Regions from separate parts of the Streptomyces sp. NPDC104313 genome, predicted to be linked through region 1. Evidence: riboswitches for the same ligand, from Rfam matches in the RefSeq annotation. Region 1 holds a riboswitch; each other region holds the start of a gene.

Evidence for each region. A riboswitch is a leader RNA that binds a small molecule or an ion and turns the genes downstream of it on or off. The one in region 1 is predicted to bind cyclic di-AMP.
Region 2: linked by a shared signal. The riboswitch ahead of ACZ60Q_RS31285 (C40 family peptidase) and the one ahead of ACZ60Q_RS28070 (M23 family metallopeptidase) in region 1 are both predicted to bind cyclic di-AMP.
Region 3: linked by a shared signal. The riboswitch ahead of ACZ60Q_RS26990 (transglycosylase family protein) and the one ahead of ACZ60Q_RS28070 (M23 family metallopeptidase) in region 1 are both predicted to bind cyclic di-AMP.
Region 4: linked by a shared signal. The riboswitch ahead of ACZ60Q_RS12450 (transglycosylase SLT domain-containing protein) and the one ahead of ACZ60Q_RS28070 (M23 family metallopeptidase) in region 1 are both predicted to bind cyclic di-AMP.

What each region holds. Positions count from the first base shown of each region.
Region 1 is NZ_JBVJMW010000014.1:53,449-59,149, reverse strand. Features, by position in the region: gene ACZ60Q_RS28075 (M16 family metallopeptidase) at 1-1,295, shown strand, start outside; cyclic di-AMP (ydaO/yuaA leader) riboswitch at 1,519-1,686, shown strand; gene ACZ60Q_RS28070 (M23 family metallopeptidase) at 1,700-2,515, shown strand; gene ACZ60Q_RS28065 (GntR family transcriptional regulator) at 2,695-3,402, shown strand; gene ACZ60Q_RS28060 (HPr family phosphocarrier protein) at 3,582-3,863, opposite strand; gene ACZ60Q_RS28055 (bifunctional acetate--CoA ligase family protein/GNAT family N-acetyltransferase) at 4,037-5,701, shown strand, end outside.
Region 2 is NZ_JBVJMW010000018.1:61,471-67,171, forward strand. Features, by position in the region: gene pcrA (DNA helicase PcrA) at 1-1,403, opposite strand, end outside; cyclic di-AMP (ydaO/yuaA leader) riboswitch at 1,737-1,902, shown strand; gene ACZ60Q_RS31285 (C40 family peptidase) at 1,911-3,098, shown strand; gene ACZ60Q_RS31290 (hypothetical protein) at 3,193-3,546, opposite strand; gene ACZ60Q_RS31295 (C40 family peptidase) at 3,793-4,869, shown strand; gene ACZ60Q_RS31300 (GNAT family N-acetyltransferase) at 4,912-5,682, shown strand.
Region 3 is NZ_JBVJMW010000013.1:87,803-93,503, reverse strand. Features, by position in the region: gene ACZ60Q_RS27000 (FtsB family cell division protein) at 1-159, opposite strand, end outside; gene eno (phosphopyruvate hydratase) at 253-1,533, opposite strand; gene ACZ60Q_RS26990 (transglycosylase family protein) at 1,858-2,562, opposite strand; cyclic di-AMP (ydaO/yuaA leader) riboswitch at 2,568-2,750, opposite strand; gene ACZ60Q_RS26985 (transglycosylase family protein) at 3,040-4,110, opposite strand; gene ACZ60Q_RS26980 (cytochrome P450 family protein) at 4,286-5,602, opposite strand.
Region 4 is NZ_JBVJMW010000004.1:493,043-498,743, reverse strand. Features, by position in the region: gene ACZ60Q_RS12460 (carboxymuconolactone decarboxylase family protein) at 1-69, shown strand, start outside; gene ACZ60Q_RS12455 (GMC oxidoreductase) at 162-1,805, opposite strand; gene ACZ60Q_RS12450 (transglycosylase SLT domain-containing protein) at 1,952-2,794, opposite strand; cyclic di-AMP (ydaO/yuaA leader) riboswitch at 2,798-2,956, opposite strand; gene ACZ60Q_RS12445 (FAD-dependent oxidoreductase) at 3,440-4,831, shown strand; gene ACZ60Q_RS12440 (SpoIIE family protein phosphatase) at 4,867-5,701, opposite strand, start outside.

The DNA of each region.
Region 1 (5,701 bases):
CCAACGGGCTGACCGTGCTGCGCTGCCACCGCCCCGGCCAGCAGGTCGTCGCGGTGGAGATCTTCCTGGACGCGCCGTTGGAGGCCGAGCCCGAGGGTCTGGACGGCGTGGCCACGATCATGTCGCGAGCGCTCTCCGAGGGCACCGACAAGCACAGCGCCGAGGAGTTCGCCGCCGAGCTGGAGCGCTGCGGCGCCACGCTCGACGCGCACGCCGACCACCCCGGCGTCCGGGTCTCCCTGGAGGTCCCGGCCTCCCGGCTGGCCAAGGCCCTCGGGCTGGTCGCCGAGGCGCTGCGGGCCCCCGCCTTCGACGGGAGCGAGATCGAGCGCCTTGTCGGCAACCGCCTCGACGAGATCCCGCACGAGCAGGCCAACCCGTCCCGGCGCGCCGCCAAGCAGCTCTCCAAGGAGCTGTTCCCGGCCACCGCCCGGATGTCCCGCCCGCGCCTGGGCACCGAGGAGACGGTCCGGCGGATCGACGAGAGGGCCGTGCGCGCCTTCTTCGACGCCCACGTCCGTCCGTCCACCGCGACGGCCGTGATCGTCGGCGACCTGACCGGCATCGATCTGGACGCGCTGCTGGCGGAGACCCTCGGCGACTGGTCGGGCAATGCCGGCCGGACCCGCCCGGTGCCGCCCATCACCGCGAACGACGCGGGTCGCGTGGTCATCGTGGACCGCCCCGGCGCGGTCCAGACCCAGCTGCTGATCGGCCGTATCGGCGCCGACCGGCACGAGCGCGTGTGGCCCGCCCAGGTGCTCGGCACGTACTGCCTGGGAGGCACCCTCACCTCCCGGCTGGACCGGGTGCTGCGCGAGGAGAAGGGCTACACCTACGGGGTGCGCGCCTTCGCCCAGGTGCTGCGCTCCAGCGGCCCCGACTCGGGCGGCGCGGCCATGCTCGCGATCAGCGGCTCGGTGGACACGGAGTCCACCGGCCCGGCGCTGGACGACCTCTGGAAGGTCCTGCGGACGCTGGCCGCCGAGGGGCTGACCGACGCCGAACGCGAGACGGCCGTGCAGAACCTGGTGGGCGTCGCCCCGCTGAAGTTCGAGACCGCCGCCTCCGTCGCCAGCACCCTGGCCGACCAGGTCGAGCAGCACCTCCCCGACGACTACCAGGCCCACCTCTACGCCCGGCTCGCCGAGACCGGCACCGTGGAGGCAACCGCAGCCGTGGTCAACGCCTTCCCGGTGGACCGCCTCGTCACGGTCCTCGTGGGGGACGCGGCGCGGATCGAGGAGCCCGTGAAGGCGCTCGGTATCGGAGAGGTGTCCGTCGTCACCGGCTGACGCATCCGCGGCACACGCTGCCGCGAACAGGACCCCGACGGATGAAAGTTCGTCGGGGTTCTCCTTTTTGCCCGATTAATTCATTACATCCCTTTTGGTGGAGAGGTTGGCTGTCCGTCCTGTGGGATGTGCGACAAATCCCCTTGTCCGTTTGGTGATGGGAAGTCCCCCCGCCTAGCGTCGGCTCGGCTGTCCGCCACCCGTATGCCGCAGCCGCGGCGCCGGGCAGTCATCGCCGAGTCCCCGTCAGGCGCGAGCCCGGGGAGCCGGGGACCCACGCAGTCCCTGGGGTGAATCGGAGACCCGTACCGCGAAGCCGGCACGGGGATCCGTAGGAGACCTTCCTGCTCCGAACCCGTCAGCTAACCCGGTAGGCGAGAAGGAAGGAAAGGATCAGCCCCTCCATGGCGTTCACCCGTGCCACCGGGAAGCACCGTGCCCCGAGCCGCCTCACGCGCCGGAGCGCCCAGGCCGTCGGCATCGCGGCTCTGGCCACCACCGGAGTCCTCTGCTCGCCGGCCTCCCCGGCCCTCGCCGCGGACACCGAGGGCGCCGGGACCGCTGACACCGGCCTCACCCAGGCCGTCGCCCTCGACGCCACCCTCGCCGACGAGATCGACGCGCAGGCCGACGTCCAGCAGCGGCAGGCCGACGCGATCGCGAAGGCGAAGGCAGAGGCCGCCGCGGAAGCCCGTGCGAAGGCGGCCGAGGCCAAGGCGAAAGCGGAGGCCCAGCGCGAGGTCGAGGCCCGCGCCAAGGAGGTCCGCGAGGAGAAGGCCCGAGCCGCCCGCGCCGCCGAGCGCGCCCGACGAGACGCCTCCCACCTCCCGGTCGCCGGCTCCCACGTCACCACCGGCTACCGGAGCGGCGGTTCGCTCTGGTCCTCCGGCAGCCACTCCGGCGTCGACTTCATGGCCTCCTCCGGCAGCTCCGTCGTCGCGGTCGGCGCCGGCACGGTCGTCGAGGCCGGCTGGGGCGGCGCGTACGGCAACAACATCGTGCTCCGGATGGCGGACGGCACGTACACCCAGTACGGCCACCTCTCCTCGATCGGCGTCTCCGTCGGCCAGGGCGTCTCTTCCGGCCAGCAGCTCGGCCTCTCCGGCTCCACCGGCAACTCCACCGGCCCGCACCTGCACTTCGAGGCCCGCACCACCCCCGAGTACGGCTCCGACATGGACCCCGTCGGCTACCTGCGCTCCCACGGACTGGACGTCTGACCCGCCCCACGCGACTCCGCCCGAAGGCCCCGGTACCCGCCGGGGCCTTCGGCGATTCCGGCCCGAAGAGATCCATGGATTCCGGTCCGCCATCGGAAATTCCGACAGATTGCAATAGAGTCACGGAACAGGCGTCGGGCGGCCGCGTTTTCGCGGGGATCAAGGCGGAGGTTCGGGGTATGCGCATTCCCGCGCATTCGGTATGCACGGCGATCCGTGGCGACATCGTCTCCGGTGCCCACGAGCGCGGCAGCCGCCTCACCGAGGAGTTGCTGGCCCGCCGCTACGGAGTCTCCCGCGTCCCGGTCCGCAAGTCCCTGCGCACGCTGGAGTCCGAGGGCTTCGTGGTCACCCGCAGACACGCGGGCGCCTGGGTCGCCGAGCCCACCGCGCAGGAGGCGGCCGACCTCCTGGAGATGCGGATGCTCCTGGAGCCGCTGGGCGCGGCCCGCGCCGCCCAGCGCCGCACCCAAGCCCACCTGAAGGTGCTCCGGGGTCTGGTCGGGCTGGGCCAGGAGCGGGCCCGCCGGGGCGAGGGCGAGGATCTGCGCTCGCTGGCCGGCTGGTTCCACGAGACCCTCGCCCAGGCCTCCGGCAGCCCCGGACTCATCGCGCTGCTCACCCAGCTCCGCCACAAGATCGCCTGGATGTACGCGGTCGAACAGCCGGCCCGCCCGGACGACTCCTGGGCCGAGCGCGGCGCGATCGTGGACGCCGTGGCGCGCGGCGACGCGGATCGGGCGAGGCTGCTGACCGCCCTGCACGCGGAACGCGCCACCGGGGCCCACCGGCTGCGCCGCCCGGATCCGCCGGGGCGGCGCACCGCGCCGGCTCCCCGTGTGAGCACTTCGCAACGTGACGTGAACATCGCGGGCGTCCGCTATTAACAGAACAGCCGTATACGCAGAGAAGTGATTTCGGAACACGGAGAAGTAATCGCCGGGCGCTATCTGTGCTGCCCGAATTGTCGCTGCGCGGCTCTTTCCGGAAAGCGAAAGAGCCGCGCTCCCTCAAAGGGTTCACGGCTCTCGCGCCTGTCGAATCCGGCCGGGCCGGGTCGCGTGGGTCAGACGGTCTCGGGAAGTTCTTCCAGGCCCTCGGCGACCAGCTTCGCGAGCCGGTCCAGAGCGGCCTCGGCGTCGTCCCCGTCCGACGCGAGCACGATCTCCTCGCCGCCCTGCGCGCCCAGGCCGAGCACGGCGAGCATGGAGGCGGCGTTCACCGGGTTGCCGTCGGCCTTGGCGATCGTCACGGGGACGCCGGAAGCCGTGGCGGCACGGACGAAGATGGAAGCGGGGCGGGCGTGCAGGCCCTCGGCCCAACCGACGTTTACGCGGCGCTCAGCCATGGTTCAGCCCTTCACATATCAATGGTTGTCTAGACCAGTCTCTCATGCAGTGCGTGGTGCTGTGCCCGGCCTCCTGTCCGGATCCCGTACTCCGGCGGCTCCGGTCCGGGCCGCCTCCGACCGCCCGGGCGCCGATCTCTCCGCGACCGGGGTCCCCGCCGTAGGCTTTGCCCATGGAGCCCACGCCCGAGCCGAGTCCGCATCACGCGTACCCCGACCACTGGGAAGCGGACGTGGTGCTCCGCGACGGTGGCACCGCGCGCATCAGGCCGATCACCACGGACGACGCCGAGCGACTGGTCAGCTTCTACGAGCAGGTGTCCGACGAGTCGAAGTACTACCGGTTCTTCGCCCCGTATCCGCGCCTATCCGACCGGGACGTGCACCGCTTCACCCATCACGACTACGTCGACCGGGTGGGACTGGCCGTCACGATCGGCGGCGAGTTCATCGGAACGGTCCGCTACGACCGCATCAACGACGAGGGCCGCCCCGCCTCCGCCCCCGCCGACGAGGCCGAGGTGGCCTTCCTCGTCCAGGACGCCCACCAGGGGCGCGGCGTCGCCTCGGCGCTGCTCGAACACATCGCCGCCGTCGCCCGGGAGCGCGGCATCCGGCGCTTCGCCGCCGAGGTGCTCCCCGCCAACAACAAGATGATCAAGGTGTTCCGGGACGGCGGCTACACCCAGCGCCGCAGCTTCGAGGACGGCTCCGTCCACCTCACCCTCGACCTCGAACCCACCGCGAAGTCCCTCGCCGTCCAGCGCGGCCGCGAACAGCGCGCCGAGGCCCGCTCGGTGCAGCGCCTGCTCGCCCCCGGCTCCGTCGCGGTCATCGGCACCGGACGCACCCCCGGAGGAGTGGGCCGCACCGTCCTGCGCAACCTCCTCGCCTCCGGCTACACCGGCCGCACGTACGCGGTGAACCATGCCTTCGACGAGGGCCCGGCCACCCTCGACGGCGTCCCCGCCCACCGTTCGCTCGGCGAGATCGACGAGCGGGTCGACCTCGCGGTCATCGCCGTCCCCGCCCACCGGGTCCCCGAGGCCGTCGCCGACTGCGGGGAGCACGGCGTCCAGGGGCTGGTCGTCCTCTCCGCCGGATACGCCGAGCGGGGCGCCGAGGGCCGCGGACTCCAGCGCGAGCTGGTCCGCCAGGCCCGCTCGTACGGCATGCGGATCATCGGCCCCAACGCCTTCGGCATCATCAACACCGCCGAGTCCGTCCGGCTGAACGCCTCGCTTGCCCCCGAGTCGCCCGCCCGCGGCCGGATCGGCCTGTTCACCCAGTCGGGCGCGATCGGCATCGCCCTGCTCTCCGGCCTCCACCGGCGCGGGGCGGGCCTGTCCTCGTTCATCTCGGCGGGCAACCGGGCCGACGTCTCCGGCAACGACTTCCTCCAGTACTCCTTCGAGGACCCGGACACCGATGTCGCCCTGCTCTACCTCGAATCGCTGGGCAACCCCCGCAAGTTCACCCGCCTCGCCCGCCGCACCGCCGCCGTGAAGCCCGTCGTCGTGGTGAAGGGCGCCCGGCACAGTGGCTCCACCCCACCCGGCCACGCCGTCCCGGTCAGCCGTATCCCCGACGCCACGGTCTCCGCGCTGATGCGCCAGGCCGGCGTCATCCGGGTCGACACCGTGACCGAGATGGTCGACGCCGGACTCCTGCTGGCGGGCCAGCCGCTCCCGGCCGGCCCCCGGGTCGCGATCCTCGGCAATTCCGAGTCGCTGGGCCTCCTGACGTACGACGCCTGTCTGGCCGAGGGACTGCGCCCGCGCCCGCCGATCGACCTCACCACCGCCGCCTCCCCGCAGGACTTCCGGGACGCGTTGGCC
Region 2 (5,701 bases), on a different contig from region 1:
TTGGCGAGGACCCGGAGATAGGCCAGGACGTCCCGGACCTCCTTGCGCTCGTAGAAGCGCACGCCGCCGACGACCTTGTAGGGCAGGCCGACGCGGATGAAGATCTCTTCGAAGACACGGGACTGGGCGTTGGTCCGGTAGAAGACGGCGACGTCGCCCGCCTTGGCGTCGCCCGCGTCGGTGAGCCGGTCGATCTCGTCGGCGACGAACTGTGCCTCGTCGTGCTCGGTGTCGGAGACATAGCCGGTGATGCGGGCGCCGCTGCCGGCGTTGGTCCAGAGGTTCTTGGGGCGGCGGCTCTCGTTGCGCTCGATGACGGCGTTGGCGGCGGAGAGGATCGTCTGCGTGGAGCGGTAGTTCTGCTCCAGCAGGATCGTCGTCGCGCTCGGGTAGTCCTCCTCGAACTGGAGGATGTTGCGGATGGTCGCGCCCCGGAAGGCGTAGATCGACTGGTCCGCGTCTCCCACCACGCAGAGCTCGGCGGGGGCGTCTGCCTCTCCGGCCGGGCCGACCAGCTCACGGACCAGCGTGTACTGGGCGTGGTTGGTGTCCTGGTACTCGTCGACCAGGACGTGACGGAAACGGCGACGATAGTGCTCGGCGACGTCCGGGAAGGCCTGGAGCAGGTGGACCGTCGTCATGATGATGTCGTCGAAGTCCAGGGCGTTGGCCTCGCGCAGGCGGGCCTGGTAGAGCGCGTACGCCTGGGCCAGCGTCTTCTCGAAGCCGTCCGCCGCCTGTCCGGCGAAGGTCTCCTCGTCGATGAGCTCGTTCTTGAGGTTGGAGACCTTGGCGGTGAAGGACTTCGGCGGATAGCGCTTGGGGTCCAGGTCCAGGTCGCGGCAGACCAGAGCCATCAGGCGCTTGGAGTCGGCGGCGTCGTAGATCGAGAACGACGAGGTGAAACCGAGCTTCTTGGACTCGCGGCGCAGGATGCGCACGCACGCACTGTGGAAGGTCATGACCCACATGGCGTGGGCGCGCGGGCCGACGAGCTGCTCGACGCGCTCCTTCATCTCGCCCGCGGCCTTGTTGGTGAAGGTGATCGCGAGGATCTGCCCGGGGTGCGTCCCGCGCTCGGCCAGCAGATGCGCGATGCGATGGGTGAGGACCCGGGTCTTGCCGGAACCGGCCCCGGCGACGATGAGCAGCGGGGACCCGGCGTGCACGACGGCGGCGCGCTGCTCGGTGTTCAGCCCGTCGAGCAGCGCGGCGGAGTCGATCACCGGGCGCGGGTGACCGTCCCGGTAGTACCCGTCCCGGGGCGGCGGGGGCGCGTCGTAGACGCCCTCGAAGAGTCCCTCCGGCACCGCTTCGGGCGCGTGGCCCTCGGGCGGCGGCGGGGGGCCGTCCTCCGCGGGCTGGAGGCCTGTCAGGAAACTGTCGTCAAAGAGGCTGCTCATCGCCTCCCGAGTCTAGGCGGCCGGACTGACAACCTTCCGCCGAAGCCGAGAACGGGCTCTCCGTACCGGCCTCCGACACGCCCGCACCGGACATCCACCGGACACCCGCCGGACCCGCCGGACACGCACCGAGAACGGGCGGCGACGTTCCGTGAAGGAGTGCCCGGTCGGAGGGAGTGCCGGAGCCCTCGGGGGTGGGTGCCGGACCCCCGAGCCGGAAAGGTCACGAAAATGTATCGGGCATATCGCTCATCGTCCTTCCCAGCGGCGGGGCCGGTTGGCTAGCGTGCTCGGTCAAGTGACCCGTACCTCCCTGGAGCGAACCACGCCCGACGGGCACTTCCGCCGAATCCGTGCTGCCTCCCTGGCAGTTCGGAACCGGGGACCCACACACAGCACCGGGGTGAATCGGTCCGTGCCCTCGCATCCGGACCGTAGGACAGCCTTCCGTTCCGTCCGAACCCGACAGCTGACCCGGTAGGCGGTCCACGGAAGGAGACGCAGGCCTTGGCATCGCATCGCAAGCCGCGCACGAAGGTGCGCACCACCGCCCCCGCCGTCGGGCTGACGACGGCCGCGCTGGCCTCCGTGACGCTGCTCTCCACGCAGAGCGCCACGGCGGCTCCCGCGGAGCCGAAGCCCGCCATCGAGGAAGTCCGGAAGAAGGTCGACGCCCTGTACCGGCAGGCGGGCGCCGCGACCCAGGAGTACAACCGGGCCAAGGCCACCTCCGCGTCCCAGCGGACGAAGGTCGACACACTGCTCTCCGACGTGGCGAAGCGGACCGAGAAGATCAACGAGGCGCGCAGGGCGCTGGGCTCCTACGCGACGGCCCAGTACCGCAGCGGCGGCATCACGCCCACCGCGACGTTCTTCCTGGCGGACGACCCGCAGGGGTACTTCGACCAGAGCCGGCTGATGGACCGGGCCACGGAGCGGCAGCTGAAGGCCGTCACCGAGGTCCGTACGCAGCAGGCCTCGGCGGCGAAGAAGCGCGCGGAGGCGGTGAAGAGCCTGGAGGCCCTCACGGAGACGCAGGCCACGCTCGCCTCCAGCAAGAAGGGCGTGCAGACCAGGCTCACGGAGGCCCGGGGCCTGCTGTCGAGGCTGACCGCCGAGGAGAAGGCGCGGCTGGCGGAGCTGGAGCGCGAGAAGGAGGCCGAGGCGGAGGAGAAGGCGGCGAAGCTGGCCGCCCGGCAGGCCGCCGAGGCGAAGGAGAGGGCCGAGGCCGGGGAGAAGGCCCGCGAGGAGACGGCGAAGGAGTCCGGCGGCGGTTCGGGCACGGGCTCCGGTTCCGGCACGGGCACGGAGCCGGGCTCCGGCACCGGTACGGACAGCGGCTACGCCGCCAAGGCGGAGAAGGTGCTGGCCTTCGCCCGCGCCCAGATCGGGAAGCCGTACGTGTGGGGCGCGTCGGGCCCCTCCAGTTACGACTGCTCGGGGCTGACGCAGGCGGCCTGGCGGGAGGCAGGCGTGACCCTGCCCCGGACGACCTGGGACCAGGTCGAGGTCGGGACCCGGGTCGCCACGTCCGACCTGCTCCCCGGAGACCTGGTCTTCTTCTACGACGACATCAGCCACGTCGGCATATACAAGGGCGACGGGATGATGATCCACGCCCCGAAGCCGGGTGCGAACGTGCGCGAGGAGTCGATCTACTACATGCCGATCCACGGGAGCGTACGCCCCGCCTAGAACGGGCGCACCGCCCGGAGCGTACGCCCCGCCTAGAGCGGGCGCACCGCCTAGAGCGGGCGCACCGCCCGGAGCGGGCGCACCCCGCGCGGACTCAGGTCCAGACCGTGGCGATGAAGATGTTGGCGGCCGTCAGTCCACCGACCGCGGCGAACGCGCCCTTGTCCACCGTCTCTTCGTCCCGCTTGACGTAGACGAGGGCGAGGATCACGACCAGCAGCGCGAGCTTGATCCCGATCTTGACGTTGTTCACGGTCTGGCCGTCGGCCTGATTGAGTCCGACCAGGGCGATGCCGGTGACGAGCATGGTCAGCGCGCCGTGCAGCATGGCGGGGATGAAGCGCGCGGTGCCCGCTCCCATGGCCTTCATCTGCGTCAGGAAACCGCCCAGCAGGGAGGCGATGCCGATGATGTGCAGGGCGACGAAGACATTGATGAGTACGTCCATGGTTCCGGAGACTAGCCACGGCCGGGGTTTTACCTTTCAGTGAGGCAAGCCTTCCTTGCGCGCTTTCTCCGAGATGAATCGCATTGCCCTGATATGTGGATGTATTGGTGATCAACCATGACCGGTTGAACGTCACATCAGGGCAATAGTGGTCATGGCGATTCTTTTCCCGGCACCGGGATTAGCGTCCTTCACGGACCCGCCGATACCCCCCGGCGGGCAGCCGACAGGAAGGATGCCGCCCCCGTGGCAGCGCACCGCAGGTCAGCTCACCGAAAACCCAAGCAGCGCCCGCTCACCGGCCCTGCTGCCCGCACCGCCGCCACTCTGGCGCTCGCCGGGGCCGCCACCGCCGGCTCGGTCACCGGAGCGGGCGCGGCCCCCGCCGAACCGGCCCCCACCGCCACGCAGGTGAAGGCGAAGGTCGACCGGCTGTACCACGAAGCCGAGGTCGCCACCGAGAAGTACAACGGGGCGAAGGAGAAGGCGACCACCGCCACCCGCGCCGTCGACACCCTGAGCGACGAGGCCGCCCGCCGCACCGCCCGCCTCAACAGCGCCCGGAACGCCCTCGGTTCGCTGGCCACCGCGCAGTACCGCAGCGGCACCCTGGACCCGGCCCTGCAACTGGCGCTCTCCTCCGACCCCGACGCCTATCTGCGACGCTCCTCCTACCTCGACCGGGTGGGCGACCGGCAGAGCGGCCTGCTACGGAACATCAAGCGGCAGGTCTCCCAGATCACCCGCGTCAAGGCCCGCGCCGACCAGGAGACCGAACGCCTCGCCGCCCGCCGCGTCGAGCTGCGCGAACAGCGCACCGCGATCCGCACCAAGCTGGCCGACGCCCGCAGGCTGCTGGTCACCCTGACCGCCGACGAGCGCGCCGCCTACGAACGCGTCGCCGACGCCCGGCACGGTGGCGGCCCGGCCCACGCCGACCGCTCCACCGCTCGCACCCCGGTCACCGCGCCCAACTCCCGCGCCGGCCAGGCCGTCGCCTTCGCGTACGGCGCGATCGGCAAGCCGTACGTCTGGGGCGCGACGGGTCCGAACGCCTTCGACTGCTCGGGGCTGACCCAGGCGGCCTGGAAAGCGGCGGGCGTGAGCCTGCCGCGCACCACCTACACCCAGATCAACGCCGGGGTCCGGGTCCCCCGATCCGAACTGACCCCCGGCGACCTGGTGTTCTTCTACCCCGGGATCAGCCATGTCGGCCTCTACATCGGCGGCGGCCAGATGATCCACGCCCCGCGCCCGGGAGCGCCGGTCCGTATCGCGCCCGTCGATCACCTGCCTTTCGCCGGAGCGACCCGGGTGGCATAGTCTGCCGCGCCGGTCCCGATCTCCCGCCTGAGGAACTCCCGTATGACGTCGATGGCGAACGCCGTCCAGGACTACGCCCGGGCGCTCGCGCTGCGCTCTCCGGACCACTACCGGGTGGGCCCGTTCACCGTCCGGCACAACCCGGGCTGGAAACTGAAGTACGCCAACTACGCCATCCCCGACCGGGACGCGGAACCCACGGCGGACGACGTGGCGGCGCTGGTCGCCGCGTTCGGCAAGCGCGAACGGCTTCCCCGCCTGGAGTTCCTGCCCGCCTGGGCGCCGGCCGTCGAACCGGTCCTGTCGGCCGCCGGTTTCACCGTGGAGAACCGCGCACCGCTGCTCGCCTGCGGCCGCGAGGACCTCCGGACGCCACAACCGGTCGACGGCCTCCGCATCGGCACGCCGGTCACCGAGCGGGAGTTCACCGAGGCCGCCCGCGTCCAGCACCACGGCTTCGGCGGCGAGGGCGAGCCCGAGCGGGGAATGACCGACTGGCTGCGCGCGGCGGCCACCGGCGACGGGGTCGCCGCACTGGCCGCCCTCGACGGCGCGCCGGCCGGGGCCGGCGGCTGCTCGGCCGCGATCGACGGCCTGAGCGAACTGACCGGGCTCGCCGTCACCGCCCGCTACCGACGCCGGGGCGTGGGCGCCGCGCTCTCCGCGTGGCTGACGGAACGGGCCTTCGGCCAAGGCTGCCGGACGGTCTGGCTGGAGCCGGGCGACCCCGGGGTCGAGCGGGTCTACGCGAGCATCGGATACCGCCGGATCGGCGAGAAGGTCAATATCTCGCTCGACCCGGCCGACAGTTGAGCCACGGCCTCGGACCGAC
Region 3 (5,701 bases), on a different contig from region 1:
GGAGCAGACCACCAGCGCCAGGAACGCGGCCCGGCCGGTGAGCCGGGAGCGGCGGGCCTGCCGGCGGTTCTGGGATCGGTACACGCGGGCCGCGGTCTGCTCGCCGAGCAGCCGCAGCCTGGTCGCGGTGGAGAACCGGTCGCGGTCCTTCCCGGCCATGTCTCCCGCCTCCCCGTTACGCACGTCCGTCCCCACACACGGTACGGGACCGGGTGCGGGGACGGGCGGAGGCTACCGTCTTGACGCTACGGGTCAGCCCTTGAAGCGCGGGAAGGCGGAACGGCCCGCGTACACCGCGGCGTCGTCGAGGATCTCCTCGATGCGCAGCAGCTGGTTGTACTTGGCGACACGGTCCGAACGGGCCGGGGCGCCGGTCTTGATCTGGCCGCAGTTCACGGCGACGGCGAGGTCGGCGATGGTGACGTCCTCGGTCTCGCCGGAGCGGTGCGACATCATGCACTTGAAGCCGTTGCGCTGGGCCAGCTCGACGGCGTCCAGGGTCTCGGTCAGCGAACCGATCTGGTTGACCTTCACGAGCAGGGCGTTGGCGGAGCCCTCCTCGATGCCGCGGGCCAGACGCTCGGGGTTGGTGACGAAGAGGTCGTCGCCGACGATCTGGACCTTGGCGCCGATGCGGTCGGTGATGACCTTCCAGCCGGCCCAGTCGTCCTCGTACAGCGGGTCCTCGATGGAGACCAGCGGGTACGCGGAGACGAGCTCCTCGTAGTACTCGGTCATCTCGGCGGCCGAGCGGGACTTGCCCTCGAACTCGTAGACGCCGTCCTTGTAGAACTCGGACGCGGCGACGTCGAGCGCGAGCGCCACGTCACGGCCCGGGACGTAGCCGGCCTCCTTGATGGCCTCGACGATGAGGTCCAGGGCGGCGCGGTTGGACTCCAGGTTCGGGGCGAAGCCGCCCTCGTCGCCGAGTCCGGTGGACAGGCCCTTGGTCTTGAGGACCTTCTTGAGCGTGTGGTAGATCTCCGCGCCCCAGCGCAGGGCCTCGGAGAAGGACTCCGCGCCGATCGGCGCGATCATGAACTCCTGGATGTCCACGTTGGAGTCGGCGTGCGAGCCGCCGTTCAGGATGTTCATCATCGGAACGGGCAGCAGGTGCGCGTTCGGGCCGCCGAGGTAGCGGAAGAGCGGCAGGTCGGACGCCTCGGAGGCGGCGTGCGCGACGGCCAGCGAGACGCCGAGGATGGCGTTCGCGCCGAGCGAGGCCTTGTTCTCGGTGGCGTCCAGGTCGAACATCGCCTGGTCGATGAGGCGCTGCTCGGTGGCGTCGTACCCGACGAGCTCCGGGCCGATCTGCTCGATGACGGCGAGGACGGCCTTCTCGACGCCCTTGCCCTGGTAGCGGTTGGGGTCACCGTCGCGAAGCTCAACAGCCTCGAACGCGCCGGTGGAGGCGCCGGACGGAACGGCAGCACGGCCCGTGCTGCCGTCGTCGAGGCCAACCTCGACCTCGACCGTGGGGTTGCCCCGGGAGTCGAGGATTTCCCTGGCTACGACGACGTCGATGGACGGCACGAGGCATCTCCTTCTGGGATCTGACACTGGTTGTGCAGGGTCACTGCGGCCTTGCGACACGAGCCTATCGGGCCCGGCCCCGTCGGCCGGCCGACCGCCCGCCTCCTGGGACGAAAAAGAACCCAGGGACCTGCATCACGGGACAAAACTCTAGAAATCTACCGACCGGTAACAACAAGAGGTGAACGAACGCGGGCCCGTCGGCGCCCGCCTCTCACGAAGAACCCGGCCCGGCGCGCCGGGGGGACGGGCGCGCCGGGCCGGGAAGCCGTGCGGGGAGAAGTGCCGCCGGACGCTTCTCCCCCGGAGAGGAGAGACGGCGGGTTACTTCAGGTGGAGCTGCTGACCCGGGAAGATCAGGTCCGCGTCCTTGACGATGTCGCCGTTGAGGTCGAAGAGCTTGCTCCAGCCACCCTTGACGTCTTCCGCCTGGGCGATGCTGCTCAGGGTGTCGCCGGCCTCGACCTTGTACTCGCCGTCGCCCTTCTGGACCTTCTCGCCGGTCGGGGTGGTGACGGTCTTCTTGCTCTCGGCCTGCGGAGCGGTGCGCTGCTCGGAGCGCGTGGTGGGCTGCTCGGCCTGCCGCTCGGGCTGCGCCTGCGCGGGCTTGCTCTCGCCGGAGCCGGAGCCGGTGTTCACGCCCGGGTCCACACCGTCGTTGGTGAGGCCGCCGGCGCCGGCGCAGGCCCAGGCACCCGGGCCCTGGATGTCGAGAAGCTTCTCGGCGGTGGCGATCTGCTGGTCCTTGGAGGCCAGGTCGGCGCGCGAGGCGTACTGCGTACCGCCGGCGGCGGCCCAGCTGGACTGCGAGAACTGCAGTCCGCCGTAGTAGCCGTTGCCGGTGTTGATGGACCAGTTGCCGCCGGACTCGCACTGGGCGACGGCGTCCCAGGTCTCGACGGAGGCGGCGGAAGCGCTGGTCGCACCCAGCAGCGGGACGGCGACGGCGGCACTGGTGACACCCGCGAGGGTGGCGATACGGGTGGCCTTGGACGGGCGGCGGTGCTTGCCCTTGCTGTTCAGCAGCATGGAACGAATCTCCTCACCGACGCCTACGAGGTGAGCTGTCGGGTTCGGGCTGATGAGTTGCCCGGTCGCGTGGTACTGCTCGCGACTTCACCCCTAGCCGGTCCCGTACATCCCCGTCGGTTCGACGAGGCGTCCGGACCCGGCGGCCTACCTGGGTCCCCCGCTCCTGCCTACGGCGCTTACGCGTCTGTTCCCTTCGACCGACGGCAGGATTCGGCGTGACGGTCGACGGGGCCCGCGGTGCGAGCGGCTCCGACCGTAAACACAGGGAACCCCGACATTCAAAGATGGACATAGGGGGCAATCGACTCGAACTCACGGCGACCTGCGGGCCGTTTCCGCAGGTGGGGGGCGATACAGCCGGACCGGCCTGACGGAATACGCCAGTTGAGGCAAAGAGATCCATGTCTCACTTACGCAAAAGCGGACATAGGCCTCTTAACTGCCCCGATTTTCGAGGTGTTCCCCCGCATTCGATCAGTCGCCGGCGGGCACCTCGGCGCCCGCCGGCGCGGCCTGGTCCGCGCCCTTGCCCGCGGCCTTGCCCGCGCCCTGGTCCAGGCCGAGGTCCAGGTTCTGGCCGGGCAGGATCAGGTCCGGGTCGGGGCCCAGGAGGTCTTTGTTCGTCTCGTACAGACCGGTCCAGCCGCCGGGGAGCTCCTGGGCGTCGGCGATCGCCCAGAGGTTGTCCCCGGGCCGCACCGTGTACCCGTCGGCGGTCGCCGCGCCGCCGTCCCGCGCGTCGCCGTCGCCGCGCGAGGCGTGCCGGCCGGACTCGCGGGGGCCGTCCTCCTGGCCCGCGCCGGCCTCCTCGGGCGCGGGGGCGCCCCGGTGCTTACCCCCCTCGCCGTCCTCGCCCGTAGAGGCGTCGGGCGCCGTGGACGGGTTCGAGGCATCGGGGGCGTCGGAGACCGGCGGGGCGGAGGGCGTCACCGAGGAGTCGGGGGCCCCACTCCCCTTCTCCGCACCACCACCGCCACTGCCCGCCTCGTCGCCCTTCCCGCCCTTGCCGGATCCATCGGCTTCTCCGGACTTACCACCCTTGCCGGATTCGCCGGTCGTATCCGCTTCGTCGGTCGGGGTGGCCGTCGGGTCCGCCGAGGGATCGGCGGACGGGTCCGTGGACGGGTCCGTGGACGGCGAGGTGCCCGGGTCGACGCCGGGCAGACTGCCGTCCACCGCGAGGCCGGAGATCACCGCACAGCTGGGCCACGCCTTCGGGCCCTGGTCGTCCAGGACCTTCTCGGCGACGGAGATCTGCTGCGAACGGCTGGCGAGGTCGGCCCGGGGCGCGAAGGCGGTGCCGCCGTACGCCGACCAGGTCTCCTGCGTGAACTGGAGCCCGCCGTAATGGGCGTTGCCGAGATCGGCGCTCCACATGCCGCCGCTCTCGCACTCCGCCACCCGGTCCCAGGTGGTGGCCTCGGCCGCGTGCGCACCGCCGGCGCCGAGCAGCGGGATGGCGATGGCCGATCCCGTCACCCCTGCGGCGACGATGATGGCGGGTGCCTGACGAGGGCGGCGGTGTCTGCCGTTCGCGGAGCCCATGGGTATGCCTTCCGTGCGACTGACAAGCGAGTGGCCTGAGCGCCGCGCAGCGGTCTTCGTGCCTGCTTCGGCGCACAAGTGACGCGTGAGCAAGGTGCGGCCGACGCGTCGAAACGTGAACCTAGCGGGACTCGAACGTATGTCACAAGTCGATGCAGCGCAGATCACGTAAAAGTCACAGAGTTGACGCTGTGTCACTTCCATCGGATCGGCTTCCCGGTTCGAACGCGACAGGAAGGGTGCGCAGCCCACGCATGATGAGCCCGCCGCGCCAGCGCAAATCCCCAGGTTCTCCCGCAAGTCGCAGGTCAGGAAGGCGCCTCAACAGCGTGGCCAGCGCGATCTGACCCTCCAGCCGGGCCAGCGGCGCACCCAGGCAGTAGTGGATGCCGTGCCCGTATCCGAGGTGCTGATTGTCACGCCGTGCAAGGTCCAGGGTGTCCGGATCCGTGAACCGCTCCGGGTCACGGTCGGCCGCCGCCAGCACCACCAGTACGGGGTCCCCGGCGGCGATCTCCTCGCCGCCCAGGGTCAGCGCCTCGGTGGCGTACCGCCAGGTCGCCATCTCGACCGGCCCGTCGAACCGGAGCAGCTCCTCGATGCCGGTGGCCAGCAGTTCGTCCTCCCCCGCCGCCAGGGAGGCCTCCAGCCGGGCGCGCTGCTCGGGGTGGCACAGGAGCGCGTAGGTCCCGTTGCCGATGAGGTTGACCGTCGTCTCGAACCCGGCGAACAACAGGATGAACGCCATGGCGGCCGCCTCGTTCTCCGTGAGGTGCTCGCCGTGGTCACTGGCCCGGATCAGCGCGGAGATCAGGTCGTCGCCGGGGTTCTCCCTCTTCCGGTGGATGAGTTCGACGAGGTAGCCGCGCATCTTCTTCACCGACCGGGCGACCCCGCCGCGCGGCCCGCCGCCGTGCCGGATCATCATGCCCGCCCAGTCCCGGAAGTCGTCCTGGTCCTCGCGGGGGACGCCGAGCAGGTCGCAGATGGCGTAGATGGGGAGCGGGAAGGCGAGGTCATGGATGAGGTCGGCGTTCCCCTTCTCCACGAATGCGTCGATGAGCCGGTCCGTCAGCTCCTGCACGCGGGGCGCGAACTCCGCGACCCGGCGCGGAGTGAACGCCTTGGACACGAGCCGGCGCAGCCGGGTGTGGTCCGGCGGGTCGATATTCAGCAGATGCGTCATCAGCTCCGCCTTGCGCTCCCCCGGGATCCCCGTCTTCCCCTTGGCGTGCGGCGACTCGGCGTGGTTGGCCGGGTTCTTGGAGAGCCGCGCGTCGGCGAGCGCCTCCTTGGCGTCCCCGTACCGGGTCACGAGCCAGGCCTCGACACCGCTGGGCAGCGCGGTGCGGTACACCGGGCGGTGCTCGCGGAGCCAGGCGTAGGCGGGGTAGGGGTCGGTGGCGAACTCCCAGGTGAAGAGTTCGGGGGCGCCTTCGCGGGCGCCTTCGCGGGCGGTGGAGGAGTGGGGGCAGGCGGGGGTGTCGTTCACTCCTCGACGTTATCGGCCGGGGTGCGGGGGCGGTACGCGTGGACCGGCGTCATGCCGAGGAGGTCCGCGTAGGGCGGCAGGGGGACTCTCCGGACGGCC
Region 4 (5,701 bases), on a different contig from region 1:
CTGGCGTTCGGGCGGCTCAACCATGTGCTGGGGATCGACGCGGTGTGCGTTCTGCCCGGTCACGGATGAGGTCGGGCGCCTCCTGACGGAGTCCGGGGCCGCCGGGTCGGCACTCCCGGCGGCCCCGGACTCTCCGTCGGTCCCCGTATCTTCCGGGTCGACTACAGATCGGTCGCGATGATCCGTTCGATGTTGCGCTCGGCGAGCGCGGTGATGGTGACGAACGGGTTCACGCTGGTGTTGCCGGGGATGAGCGCGCCGTCGATGACGTACAGGCCCGTGTAGCCGTGCAGCCGACCGTAGTTGTCGGTGGCCTTGTCCAGGACGGCGCCGCCCAGCGGGTGGTAGGTGAGGTCGTCGCCCCAGATCTTGTGGACGCCGAAGAGGTCCGTGCGGTAGATCGTCCCCTCCTTCTGGTTGATCTTGTCGAAGATGGTCTTCGCGGCGTCGATGGACGGCTGCTTCCATGCCGTCTGCCAGTTCAGTTCGGCCTTCCCGGCCGCCGCGTTCCAGGTGAACTGCGCCCGGTTCGGGTTCTTGGTGATGGAGAGGTAGAACGAGGCCCACGTCTCGATCCCGGTGGGCAGCGGAGCGACTTCGGCGAACGCCCCGCCGGCGTCCCAGTTGTCGATACCTCCGGTGGGGATGGACGACTGCACCTTCCCTGTCGGATCCCACAGGTGGTTGGCCCGGCCGCACATGACGTTGCCGTTGTCGCCCCAGCCCCTGCCGACCTCGTTGTTGAGGAGGGGCAGCGCGCCGGTGGCCTTGAGGCCGACGAGCAGCTTGCTGGTGCCCACGCTGCCCGCGGCGAAGAACACCTTGTCCGCTGTGACGGTCTTGGTGGCGGTGGTCCGGCCGACGGTGTCCAACTGGTCGATGAGCACCGTGTAGCCACCGCCTGGCGCCGGGGTGACCGTGGTGACCTTGTGGAGCGGGGAGATGGTGACCCGTCCGGTGGCCCTGATCCGGTCGATGTAGGTCTTCTGGAGCGACTTCTTGCCGTAGTTGTTGCCGTAGAGGATCTCGGCGTCCAGGGCCGACTTGGGGACGGTACCGGCCGCCTCCTGCTTCATGTAGTCCCAGTCGTAGACGGCGGGAACGAAGAGGAACGGGAAGCCGGAGCGCTGGGCGTGTTTCCGGCCGACCCGGGCGTACTGGTAGCAGTCGACGCTGTCGAACCAGGCGGGATCGATGGTGGTGACACCTAGTCCGCTGTTGGCGCGCGGGTAGTAGGTGCTGTACATCTCCGCGGCGTTCACCGTCGGGAGGATCGCGCCGAAGTGCTCCCGGCGCGGGGTGACGGCCATGCCACCGTTGACCAGGGACCCGCCGCCGACGCCACGCCCCTGGTAGACGGTGATGCCGGCGAACTCCTCGGCGTCCAGGATGCCGGTGTAGCGGTTGACGTTCTTGTCGATGGGGAAACCGAGGAAGTTGCTCAGCGGCTGCTTGGTCCGGGTCCGTAGCCAGAAGGAGCGGTCGTCGGGCCTCGTGGTGTTGGCGAAGATCTTGCCGTCCGCGCCTGGCGTGTCCCACGCCATGCCCATCTCGACCATATGAACGTCCGTGCCTGCCTGGGCGAGCCGGAGGGCGGCCACGGAGCCGCCGTATCCGGTGCCGACGACCAGGACCGGCACGCGGGCCCCGGAGCCGATCGGCGCTGCTGCCGCACGGACGCCCGCCCACGCCGGTGCGGTGTGCCCGGCGATCGCCGCCGCACCAAGAAGAGAACCTGTTCCAGTGATGAATCTTCGACGCGAGACACCCTTGGCCTCGCCATCCCGCACGACAATATCACTCATATGACATCCCTCACCCTCAACAGAGTGCAACAAGTTCTACTGTCGATCGCGTGGTAAGTCACTAGGAACTTGAGGGTAACTTCCCGGCACACGCGAGTGACCCCGGACCGCAAGATCCGGGGTCACTCGGGCTCGGGCGTGGAGGATCAGTAGGCGCCGAAGACGTTGTCGATCGAGCCGTACCGGTCCGCGGCGTAGTTGCACGCGGCCGTGATGTTGGCGACCGGGTCGTAGCTGTCGGTCGAGGTGCCGGGCACGTGATAGGCCTGGAAGGTCGGGTCGATGACCTGGAGCAGCCCCTTGGACGGGGTGCCCTTGACCGCGTTGGAGTCCCAGTTGTTGATCGCGGCCGGGTTGCCCGAGGACTCACGGATGATGTTGCGGTGGATGCCCTCGTAGGTGCCGGGGATGCCCTGCTCGGCCATGACGGCCAGCGATTCCTTGATCCAGCCGTCGAGGTCATTCGTGTACGTGACGGCCTTCACGGCTGCCGGAGCGGCCTTTGCCACCGGAGCGGCGTTAACGCGCTCCGAACGGTCGGCGCGGTCCGCCTCGGCACCGCGCGCGACGGACGGGGAAGCCTTGGCTGCCTTGCCCGCCTTGCCACCCGAAGGGGCCTCGGACTTGGCTCCGAGGATCAGCTTGATACCCGGGTGAATAAGATCGGGATTCTCTCCGACGATCTTCCGGTTGCCTTCGTACAGCTTCTCCCAGCCGCCACTGACGGAATACTCGTGGGCGATCTTGGAAAGCGTTTCACCGGCCGCCACGGAATGCTGGGCGGGCGCGGCCCGCACGGCGGAATTCACCTGTGCGGACACCGCGGCGGGCGCCACGGCCTGCTGCGGAGCGGCGGGCGCGGGGGCCGCGAAGGCGCTGGTGGCGCCGATCACCGGGAGGGCGAGAACGGCTCCACCGGCGGCCACGGCGACAATGCCGCGGCGCAGCGAGGTGGACTGGGTACGACGGTGCTTACCCTGTGCGGGCATGGGGGTTTTCCTCTCCGGCGCCTGCGAGGTGAGCTGTCGGGTTCAGACGGGAGATGTCTGGCCGCACACTCGTGCGGCTTCACCCCAAGCCGTTCCGGTGACGGATCGGCGACTTACCTGGGTCCCCCGCTCCTGCCGTACGTGAGTGGGTTTCGGATTCCCGGACGGCGGCAGGATTCGGCGTTCCGCCCGGATTGACGGTGACCGTAGGCGAGAAATGCCGAACAGGACAAGCCCCGCATTCCGGATTTCCCCTTCCGCGCAAGATCGAAAGGCGGAATTGCCGGTTCGGGCCATTCCGTCAGGTCGTCAACTTTCCTCACACAGAAGGGAACCAACACCTCCGCTTCCACGTCCGACCCCTCGGACGTGACGCTCACCACTCCCTCGCAGTGATGGCCGAAACGGGCTCAAGCAAATGACCCCATAGGCCCAATAAGCCCTTTACGAAACAGGAGGGCCAAAAGAAACAAATCACCCATACCGGTATACGAAAGTGGGCTAATCGGACACTCTAGGCAGGGCCGGTCGACGGGCCCGCGGGGCGATCGCTTACGGTGTGCGGTGGAGATTAGTAAGTCAACCCTTACCTCCGACGTACGCTGTACCTGCCCGCGTTCGCCCGCCCCGAAGGATCACCACGCCATGACACGCCCCGTCCGCGTCGCCATTGTCGGAGCCGGCCCCGCCGGTATCTACGCTGCGGACGCGCTGCTCAAATCCGAGGTCTGCCAGGACCCGGGGGTCTCCATCGACCTCTTCGAGCGCATGCCCGCGCCCTTCGGCCTCATCCGCTACGGCGTGGCCCCCGACCACCCGCGGATCAAGGGCATCGTCAAAGCGCTGCACCAGGTGCTGGACAAGCCCCAGATCCGGCTCTTCGGAAACGTCAGCTACCCGCACGACATCGGCCTGGACGACCTGCGGTCGTTCTACGACGCGGTGATCTTCTCCACAGGTGCCGAGGCCGACCGGGCGCTCGACGTTCCCGGCATCCAGCTGGACGGCTCCTACGGCGCGGCCGAGTTCGTCTCCTGGTACGACGGACACCCCGAGGTCCCGCGCACCTGGCCGCTCACCGCGGAGAAGGTCGCCGTGCTGGGCGTCGGGAACGTGGCCCTGGACGTGGCCCGCGTCCTGGCCAAGACGGCGGACGAGCTGCTGCCCACCGAGATCCCGGACAACGTGTACCAGGGCCTCAAGGAGAACAAGGCTCTGGAGGTGCACGTGTTCGGGCGGCGTGGCCCCGCACAGGCCAAGTTCAGCCCGATGGAACTGCGGGAGCTGGACCACTCCCCCAACATCGAGGTCATCGTCAACCCCGAGGACATCGAGTACGACGAGGGCTCCATCGCGACCCGCCGGGAGAACAAGCAGGCCAACATGGTCGCGCAGACCCTGGAGAACTGGGCGATCCGCGACGTCGGCGACCGCCCGCACAAGCTGTTCCTGCACTTCTTCGAGTCTCCCGTCGAGATCCTCGGCGAGGACGGCAAGGTCGTGGCGCTCCGCACCGAGCGCACCGAGCTGGACGGAACCGGCAATGTCCGGGGCACCGGCCGGTTCACCGACTGGGACATGCAGAGCGTCTACCGTGCCGTCGGCTACTACTCGGAGGAGCTGCCCAAGCTCCCCTTCGACGTGGCCTCCGGCACCGTGCCGCACGAGGCGGGACGGGTCATCGCCGGTGACGAGCACATGAGCTCGGTCTATGTCACCGGCTGGATCAAGCGCGGTCCGATCGGCCTGATCGGGCACACCAAGGGCGACGCCAACGAGACGGTGGCCTGCGTCCTGGAGGACCGTGCCGCCGGCCGGCTGCCTGAGCCGGCCACGCCCGCTCCGGAGGCCGTCGAGGCCTTCCTGCAAGACCGTGGCGTCCGCTTCACGACCTGGGAGGGCTGGCACAAGCTGGACGCACACGAGCAGGCGCTGGGCGCGGCCCAGGGCCGTGAGCGGATCAAGGTCGTGGAGCGCGAGGGCATGCTGGAGGCCTCCGGCGGCTTCGTGCCGGCAGAGCGCCCCGCCGACGCCTGATCGGCGCCTGAACGACAGAACGACAGGACGTCTTTCTAGGAGGCCGGATCCGGTGCGCCCGCCGTACGCCCCGGGTCGGGCCTCCTGAACGTGCGCCACAGGTCGGGTCCGGGGGCCTTGTCCGCCCCGGTACGCCGGACCGTCGGGGTCGCCGCCCACCGGGCGGCGAGCAGGATCGCGATGTCGTCGGGACGGTCGGTGGCCGCCCTGGCCTCTCCGATGACCTGGTCGGCCGTCTCGGCCAGGGGGACCGCGCCGATGCGTTCGACAGTGGCGCGCAGCCGCTCGATCCCCTCGCCGATGTCCGTCCCGGGGCGCTCGATGAGCCCGTCCGTGAACAGGGCGAGCATCGCCCCCGGTTCGAGCCGCATCTCCGTGACCGGGTAGGACGCCTGCTCGTCGATCCCGAGGACGATGCCGCCGGGCAGGTCCAGCACCTCCGTCCGACCGTCCGGCCGCCGCAGCACGGGCTGCGGATGCCCCGCCCGTACGGCGCGGGCCACTCCGGTCACCGGGTCCAGGGCGATGTAGCAGCAGCTCGCGAACTGTCCCGGATCGAGATCGATGAGCAGCCGGTTCGTCCCGCTCATCACCTCCTGCGGATCGTGGTTGCTCAGCGCGAACGCCCTTACCGCACTGCGCAGTTGCCCCATGGTCGCGGCGGCGGAGACACCGTGCCCCTGTACGTCGCCGATGATCAGGGCGAGTTCGTGGCCGGTCTCGATGACGTCGTACCAGTCGCCGCCCACGTCCATGCCCTGGGTGCCGGAGAGGTAGCGCCCCAGGGTGTCCACCCCGTCCACCTCGGGCAACCGGTGCGGCAGCAGGGCGTCCTGGAGTCCGCGGGCGAGGGCCGACTCGCTGTCGTAG